Regions from separate parts of the Sphingomonas sp. TF3 genome, predicted to be linked through region 1. Evidence: predicted binding sites of a transcription regulator. Region 1 holds the regulator's gene; each other region holds the start of a gene.
The links. Region 1 encodes LexA, which represses DNA repair genes until DNA is damaged. Its sites were predicted from a motif close to GTTCCNCNCTTGTTCT; they were not measured.

Region 1 (2,202 bases):
AGTTTGGGGCGCTTCATCGCGAGACAACTGACATTAAACGGACGGGAAGACAGCACGTGTCCGTCGGGCGCAACGACGACGCGATAGTTGCCTCCCATCACGTAGGTGGCGGCATCCTGCTGGGCCGTCAGCAAGTAGACCGCGACTGGCCCGCCATTGGGTGACGGTAGCACGACCGTATTGAACGGTGCCGGCGTGCACGGTTCGTACTTTTGTGCCTTCGCGCGTTCGAGCGCTACTTCGCGTGCGTGCGCGAGGAAGGCTTGCGACGGAGTGAGCGCGATCGGTTGGGGCAATTGTTCCTGACGCACCACCTTTCCGCCACGAACATCGGCGACGAAAAAGGCTTGGGCGGTTGTATTGGTCCCGCGGTAGTAGGTCACGTGCAAGGTTTGCTCGTCGGACACTTCGACGACATATCCACCCACGCCAGTCAGTTGATCTTTCGGGACTGCGGCCAACAGCGCATCGGTGCTGACCCAGGCCGCACGATCGAAGCCGTAAATTAGCCTCCCGATATTGGAAGCGTGCGCGATGCGCTGCTCGTTGGAAGGCGCGGTTGGGGAAGGCGCGGTTGGGGAAGGCGCGGTTGAGCCCGGAATGGCAGATGGAGGCCCGCCCGCATCCTGACCGGGGACTGCCGAGATTAAAGCGATCAAAGGCAATAGCATCGGCTGTCTCCCGCGAAGACAGACACCTGAACTATGGTCAGCGGTTAGACAATGCCGGCACGAAGAAAAAGCGTTCGTACGGTTTAAGATTGCTGGCCATCGCCAGAATCGACGTCAAACTTTTCTACATAGCACTGTGTTTCGGCCGCGCTCGGCGGCCGTCTACTTCGCCTCAATCGTACCGCCGCAAAATCCCCGCCAGCTTGCCCTGCACGCGCACTTGCGCCGGTGCATAACGCTGCGGGTCATACGCCCGGTTGGCGGGGTCGAGCCGGATCATCGCGCCTTCGCGGCGGAAGAATTTGAGGGTGGCTTCGCTTTCCTCGATCAGCGCCACGACGATTTCGCCGTCGCGCGCAACCTCCTGGCGCTTGATCAGTGCATAATCGCCGTCGAGGATCCCGGCCTCGACCATCGAATCCCCGGCGACTTCCAGCGCATAATGCTCGCCATTGCCGAGCAGGGCGGCGGGGACGGCAAGCATCGAGGCGCCTTCGAACGCTTCGATCGGCACACCGGCGGCGATGCGGCCGTGCAGCGGGATCTCGATCACGTCATTGGCGGGCTCCGGCATCGCGCGGAGATTGGCGGCGGGCGCAGCAGTGGTTTTGGTCGGTGTGTTGGTGCCACGCTCGGGCATTTTCAGCACTTCGAGCGCGCGCGCTCGATTGGGCAGGCGGCGGATGAACTGACGTTCCTCGAGCGCGCTGATCAGGCGGTGGACGCCCGATTTGGATTTGAGGTCGAGCGCTTCCTTCATTTCCTCGAACGACGGCGACACCCCGGTCTCATCAAGCCGGTCGTTGATGAAGCAGATCAGCTCATGCTGCTTGCGCGTTAGCATCGCTCGGGCCCTTTCGTCGGAACAGACAACGAACCTATACGGAACGAAAAATCACGCGTCAAGCGCGCGCTTTACGGGAGCGCGAGGATTTCCACCGAGTCGCCGGGCTCGGCGGCTGGCGTATGCGGTGCACGGGCAATCAGGCAATCGGCCTCGGCGAGCGTCCGCAACAACGACGAGTCCTGGCGCTGCGCGACATACACCCGCCCGTCGCGCGTCTCCGCTCGCAGATAATCCTGCCGCACGCCGTTGGCGGGCAACGCCGAACCGAGGATCGCCGTGCGCAAAACCGGCATCGCATCGCGCGCGCCGCTCAGATGCGCGATCAGCGGGCGCAGGAACACCGTCGCGGTGACGAAGGCCGACACCGGGTTGCCGGGCAGGCCCAGCACCGTAGTCCCGCGCAAACGCCCTGCCAGCATGGGCTTGCCGGGCCGCAGCGCGATCCGCCAGAAATCGATCCTCCCGCCTGCCGCCTCCAGTGCGGGACGGATCAGGTCATGGTCGCCGACCGAGGCACCGCCGGTGGTGACGAGAATGTCGGCTTCCACCGCCGCAAAGGCGGCGGCGATGGCATCGAGCCGGTCGGGCAGGATGCCGAGCCGAAGGACGTCGACAGGCAAATCACCAAGCAACGTCGCCAGCATCACGCTGTTGGATTCGGGCAGCGCATCGGGTGGCCCGCTG
Region 2 (2,202 bases), on a different contig from region 1:
TTCCACGTCTCGCGCATCCAGGCGCAGCGCAGCGATCGGTAGCAGCGCCATCGCTTTGCGGTGGTCGCCGGGAGCAATTGTCACGGGGCGGCCAGCGGGAACCTGGCGGGCCACCGCATGCGCACATCCCGCCGTGTCCGCGACCGCCAGCTGCAACGAGAGACCAAAACCAGCGACCCGCCCGTGCAGATCCTTCAGAAGCGCCTGCTCGGACCCGAAAAGGGGGGCGCAACCCGTAATGTCCAGCCAGATGCCATCTGGCACATCGGGCGCAACGACGGGGCTGTACCGCTGCCCGGCCCAAAGCGCGAGACGCCGCAACCCTTGAAGGTCGGCTTCCGGCTCCGCGTCGATGACCAGAAGCTCTGGCGCGAAACTGCGTGCCTTGGTGATAGTCATACCTGGTACGATCCCGAGTGTCCGTGCTTGCCCGTCAACGGACGCCACCACCCGTCTCCCATGGTCCGGGATCGCCGTGACCATCGGTGCAGGTGCCGCGTCAGGCCGCGAACTGGCGTTCTTCCTGCGCAGCCGGTCGGTCGACCAGTGCGGCAGGAAGAGCGATACGACCCGTCGCATCGCAGCCCTCCACAATCCAGCTGTGCGGATTTCCGCCGCGCACGCGTTCCAGCTCAACCCGCCAGCGTGGTCGCCCGAGGCTCGGAATACCAAGGTCCTCACTGGGGTGAGCTGTCACGCGCCAGCGCGTCACCGCAGCCGTTCCCTCTACGGCCTGCTCAACCCTCGAGGCGCGTCGGAAGACGAAGGCGGCTACGCCCGAACCCTCTGCCGCGAGCTGCAGGCGTTTGGAGGCAGTCGTCGAATATTTCGCGACTTCGCCAACCACCCCGGCAAGGCCTGGTTGGCGCAAACATTCCTCCATCGCGAGGAGCACGTTGGTGTCGCTGCCGGCCTCGACATGGATCACCCGGTCCGGATGCAGTCCAGCCAGGTGAAGGGCAGGGGCAAAGAGGTCACGCCAGCGCAGACACCAGAAGACCGGACCCTCGACACGCGCTAGAATGCCCGCAAGGAACACCGTTGCGCTAGCCTCGTCGGCCAGATCGGTACTGCCGGCGATCTCATGCAGCGCGCCTGTGGCTATGCCACCGCCTGGCAGGCGACAATCAATGCTCTCAATCCCGAACGGAATGGCGTCGTGTCGCCCATCAGCGCACTCGATCTGCGCGATGCGCGCACGTAGATCATCAAGGACGGCTGACTCGCGCATAGCATCACAGAGACTCGGAAGGCGGTTGATTCGTTCCCTCTTTGTTCTGATGAGGGCGCGCCAGAGTCAAGCGCGATGGAGATCGCCTCTCGCGCCGTCGCCGCAACGACCGGCAAAAAGGGACACATCTCCGACGCGAAAAAATTGGTGGAGGTCTCTTGGATAGCGGCCGACGTTGGAATCCGGCAGATTGCTCCGATGAACGATCTCAATGGCAAGTCTATCGCGGAGATGCTCGCGCTCCATGCCGCAATCAACGAGGAACTACGATCGCGCAACGTCTTGCGGTCTGCCAACAATCCGACCGGAGACCTGGCCGAATATCTCTTTTGCGCAGCTTTCGGTTGGGAGCAGGAGGCCAATTCGAAGAAGGGCTTCGACGCGGCGGACTCGGACGGCGTCCGCTATCAGATCAAGGGCCGGCGGCTGCACAGGCGCAACAAGTCGCGTCAGATGTCGGCGATCCGGTCGACGGACGGTTTCGATATATTGGCCGGCGTTCTCTTCAACGACGACTTCTGCGTCATTCGCGCGGCGCTGATCCCTGCAAGCGTGGTGTTCGAGCGAACGAGCTTCGTCGATTATACGAAGAGCCATAAATTCTACCTTCGCGATGATGTGTGGGATGCACCAGGCGTCAGCGACGTTACCGAGCGCCTCCGGGCCGTCGAGCAGGCCTAGATACCAACTGCGGCTGACCTGCGGTGGCCGCGCGAGCGGCCAAGCGGGCAAGAAGTGTCACAGCAGAAAAAACTGACGAAAGACGCACGAACGGGATTCACATTGCCGCAAGCGATGCTAAGATTCATCTTATGTTCCACCAAGCCGACCTTTTCGATGCCGTTGAAGTCGGTCAGGGAGCGCCTGCCAAGCCCCTGAATTTGCCGGCGCTGATCGAACGGATCGCGGATTTCTCGCCACGACCGCGCTATGCGTTCATGGTCCTCAACCTGATTGCCAAAGCCGCCGGG
Region 3 (2,202 bases), on a different contig from region 1:
TGCTTGAACATGCGCAGGTTCCACGACTTGGCCATCGCGCCCTCGAACGGCAGCCCGCGCGCCTGCAGGAAGGAGTGGAAGCCCATCACGCCGAGGCCGACCGACCGCTCGCGCATCGCCGAATAGGCCGCGCGCTCCATGCCCGGCTCGGCACGGTCGATGAAATCCTGCAGGACATTGTCGAGGAAGCGCATCACGTCCTCGATAAAGCCCTTCTCGTCCTTCCACTGGTCCCAGGTTTCCAGGTTGAGCGACGACAGGCAGCACACCGCAGTGCGTTCGTGGCCGAGATGGTCCTTGCCCGTCGGCAGCGTGATCTCGCTGCACAGGTTCGAGGTCGACACCTTGAGCCCGAGGTCGCGGTGATGCTTGGGCATGCCCTTGTTCACATGGTCGGCGAAGACGATGTACGGCTCACCGGTGGCAAGGCGGGTTTCGACCAGCTTCTGGAACAGGCTGCGCGCATCGACGGTGGCGCGGACCGAGCCGTCCTTGGGGCTGGTGAGGTTCCATTCGCCGCCCGTGCGCACCGCTTCCATAAAGGCGTCGGTGATCAGCACGCCGTGGTGCAGGTTGAGCGCCTTGCGGTTGAAATCGCCCGAGGGTTTGCGGATTTCGAGGAATTCCTCGATCTCGGGGTGCGACACGTCGAGATAGCAGGCCGCCGAACCGCGCCGCAGCGAGCCCTGCGAGATGGCGAGCGTCAGCGAATCCATCACCCGCACGAACGGAATGATGCCGCTGGTCTTGCCGTTGAGGCCGACCGGCTCGCCAATGCCGCGCACATTGCCCCAATAGGTGCCGATGCCGCCGCCGCGCGACGCCAGCCAGACATTCTCGTTCCAGGTGTCGACGATGCCGCCAAGGCTGTCGGGCACCGAATTGAGGAAGCACGAGATCGGCAAGCCGCGCCCGGTGCCGCCATTGGACAGCACCGGCGTGGCCGGCATGAACCACAGCCGCGAGATATAACCGTACAGGCGCTGGGCATGGCCCGCATCATCGGCATAGGCCGAGGCAACGCGCACGAACAGATCCTGGAAATTCTCGCCGGGGAGCAGATAGCGGTCGCGCAGCGTTTCCTTGCCGAAATCGGTCAGCAGCGCATCGCGCGAATGATCGACCTCGACCGGATAGAGCTGCGCCTTCACTTCCTTGGAGTCACCGCGCGCGGAGAGCTTGCGCTGGGCACCGCTGGTGTCTTCGACTGGAGCGCTTGCCAGCGCCTCGATTGCGTCTGTAGCCATGTCCGTACTCGCTTCCCCGGTATTCCGAAAATCCATCTGCCGCGTCCCTGCCAACTCGTTCAAAACTCTGCGATCAGGGTCAGCCGCGTTTCCGATCCGTTCGAATCGGCGGGCGAACCCCAATACTACCATGTCGCGGGCGACCTGCGAGAACAAAAGTAGACCTGTCCCATGGAGACACCATGGGTCGGGCCGTCTCCGCAATATGGGGTTGCGGCTTGTGTTCTACCAGCGCTTGGGTTCGCCCCCGAACTCAACCCCTACAGATTGTGCCGGATCGCGCGAGCACGCAATACGGTAAATGACGAATTAGAGACTCCGTTCGTCGCTATTTTGAGTCGGTTCGCAGCAGGACCATATCGGTCCTACCACGCGACGCGCGGTCAAAGCTGCCCTTGCTGAAAGGCAAGAGACCGAAGCGGGAACATGACATTTTTTTTAGGCGTCGGAAGAAGGCGATGTCGGCAGCGTAACGATCGCTGCGAGGCCACCAAGTGCCGCCGACTCGAGCGTCAGCGTCCCCCCATAGAGGGTCGCCAACTCGTTCGCGATCGACAGCCCGAAGCCGTGGCCGTCGCCGCGTTCGTCGAGACGCTGGCCCGCCGCCAGCGCAGCGACGCGCGCGTCGGGCGGGATGCCCGCGCCATCGTCCTCCACGCTCAGCCGCACGAATCGGCCATCGGCGGTGCGAGCGGCGGTCACCGCGATGCGGCTGGCCGCCCAGCGCCAGCCATTGTCGAGCAGATTGCCGAGCAGTTCGTCCAGATCCTGCCGATCGACCGCGACGTTCAACGTCGGGTCGATCGCGACGGCTGCAGTGACCGGGCGATCGGCATGAATGCGGGCGAGCGCGTCGGCCAGATCGGCCAGCACCGGGGCGAGCGGCGTCGCCACGCGCATCGCTCCGCCAGGCGTCGCAGCGCGCGCCCGGCCGAGATGGTGGCGGACCGCGTGA
Region 4 (2,202 bases), on a different contig from region 1:
CCCCAGCATATGCTCCACGAAGCTGGCCAGCGTGCCGAAGCCGCTCAGCTTCAGGCCGCTTTTGTCGTCGGTAACCGCCGCCGGCAGCAGCGCGCGCTCGAAGCCCAATTTGCCCGCCTCCTTCAAGCGCAGCGGGCCATGCGCGACCGGGCGGATTTCGCCGGACAGGGCCAGTTCGCCGAACACCACCGCATCGGCGGGCACCGGGCGTTCCGACAGCGCCGAGATCAACGCCGCCGCCACCGCCAGATCGGCGGCCGGGTCCTGCACGCGGTAGCCGCCCGCAATGTTGAGATAGACTTCGCTTGAGGAGAAACTGAGCCCGCAGCGTGCCTCCAGCACCGCCAGCACCATGGCGAGGCGCCCGCTGTCCCAGCCGACCACCGCGCGCCGGGGCGTGGCCCCGCTCGCCAGGCGCACGACCAGCGCCTGGATTTCGACCAGCACGGGTCGTGTGCCTTCCAGCGCCGGGAACACCGTGGTGCCGGTCATGCCTTCCTCGCGTTGCGTGAGGAACAAGGCGCTGGGGTTGGACACTTCGGCCAGCCCTTCCGCCACCATCGCGAACACGCCGATTTCATCGGTGCCGCCAAAGCGGTTCTTGATCGCGCGCAGGATGCGATATTGGTGGCTGCGTTCGCCTTCAAAGCTCAGCACGGTATCGACCATATGTTCGAGCACGCGCGGGCCGGCGATGCTGCCATCCTTGGTGACATGGCCGACCAGCACCACCGCCGTGCCGCGTTCCTTGGCGAAGCGGATCAATTCCTGCGCCGAGGCGCGCACCTGGCTGACGGTGCCCGGCGCGCCCTCGATCAAATCGCTATGCATCGTCTGGATCGAATCGATCACCAGCAAGGCAGGTGGCGTCGCCTGGCCGAGCGTGGTGAGAATGTCACGCGTCGAGGACGCCGCCGCCAGCATCACCGGCGCATGGCCGAGCCCGAGCCGCCGCGCGCGCAAACGCACCTGATCGGCCGCTTCCTCGCCCGAGACATAGGCGACTGGCAGCCCGGCCAGCGCCATCTTCGCGGCCGCTTGCAGGAGCAAGGTGGATTTGCCGATGCCGGGATCGCCGCCGATCAGCGTCGCCGATCCTTCGACGAACCCGCCGCCGAGCGCGCGATCAAGCTCGGCAATGCCGGTGGCGAGCCGATCGGGTAGCGTGATCTCGGCATCGAGGCTGACGAGCTGAAACGCGCGCCCGCCGCCCTGCAGATTATGCTTCGCCTGGAACGGCGTGACGGTAGCGGGAGCTTCCTCGACCAGCGTGTTCCATTCCCCGCAATCGGCGCATTGCCCCTGCCAGCGGTGCGACACCGATCCGCAGGCCTGACAGACATAGCGCTTTTGGAGTTTTGCCATAAGCAGCGATGTAGCAACACCGGAACGAGAGGGGAACAAATTTCGTTGTGGGTCGTGTCGTCCACCCGCCCGGCGCACGCGTTTTTCACGAAATCGGGACGCCGCCTTGTTAGCGGGCGAGTCGCGGGGCTGACCGTCGAGCACGACCCCGCGCCGGGAACAGGGGAAGCACAATGGATTCGGCAACGGCGATTACGCGCGCGCGCAGCGGGCTTGGCAAGAAGACCGAATATAAGAGCCCCGGCACCATGCCATCCTTCGCCGCCGCGACCATCCCTTCCAATGGCAAGCTCGATTGCAGCGGCTTTGTCTATTGGAGCATCCGCTTCCCATCGGTTCCGCCACAATCGCGCATCGTCAACCACCCGCTCTACAAGAAGATCAACGGCGGCTGGTTCGAGACCACCGCGATCCACGCCGACGGCCTATCCTCAACCGGCTATTTTCGCGCGTTGCCGGAGCCGGTTGTCGGCAGCTTCCTGGTCTACCCAGATTACACCGGCACCGATGGCCGGACGCATGATGGCCATATCGGCATCGTGACCGCGCTGGACATGGCCCAGCATGGCATCGCACGGGTGAAGGCGATCATTCACTGCTCGCTCGGCGGATGGCACCAGCACGGCGACGCGGTCCAGGAGACCGCGCCCGCGCCGTGGCTTGCCCACAGCAACTCCATTGCTGTGTGGTATGAAGGCTTTTCGGACGCGCCGCCGGCCTGACTACCCCCGCGCCGGGATCGCCAGACCGCGCTGCACCGCTGGCCGTGCGAGGCCGCGTTCGAGCCATGCCTTTACGTGCGTGAACTGGTCAAAGCCGACCAGCTCGCCCGCGCCG

Region 2: EJC47_RS18980 (ImuA family protein) is a predicted target of LexA. The motif match lies at 1,264-1,279, and genes of this name have one in related genera.
Region 3: EJC47_RS15440 (ribonucleoside-diphosphate reductase subunit alpha) is a predicted target of LexA. The motif match lies at 1,397-1,412, and genes of this name have one in related genera.
Region 4: radA (DNA repair protein RadA) is a predicted target of LexA. The motif match lies at 1,387-1,402, and genes of this name have one in related genera.

The regions. Positions count from the first base shown of each region.
Region 1 covers NZ_RWKS01000002.1:94,089-96,290, forward strand. The annotation lists gene EJC47_RS02065 (hypothetical protein) at 1-671, opposite strand, end outside; gene lexA (transcriptional repressor LexA) at 844-1,515, opposite strand; gene EJC47_RS02075 (molybdopterin molybdotransferase MoeA) at 1,587-2,202, opposite strand, start outside.
Region 2 covers NZ_RWKS01000033.1:15,088-17,289, forward strand. The annotation lists gene EJC47_RS18975 (DUF6504 family protein) at 1-483, opposite strand, end outside; gene EJC47_RS18980 (ImuA family protein) at 500-1,231, opposite strand; gene EJC47_RS18985 (hypothetical protein) at 1,430-1,912, shown strand; gene EJC47_RS18990 (hypothetical protein) at 2,044-2,202, shown strand, end outside.
Region 3 covers NZ_RWKS01000018.1:28,891-31,092, forward strand. The annotation lists gene EJC47_RS15440 (ribonucleoside-diphosphate reductase subunit alpha) at 1-1,283, opposite strand, end outside; gene EJC47_RS15445 (sensor histidine kinase) at 1,686-2,202, opposite strand, start outside.
Region 4 covers NZ_RWKS01000025.1:16,666-18,867, reverse strand. The annotation lists gene radA (DNA repair protein RadA) at 1-1,365, opposite strand, end outside; gene EJC47_RS17655 (hypothetical protein) at 1,539-2,087, shown strand; gene EJC47_RS17650 (glutathione binding-like protein) at 2,088-2,202, opposite strand, start outside.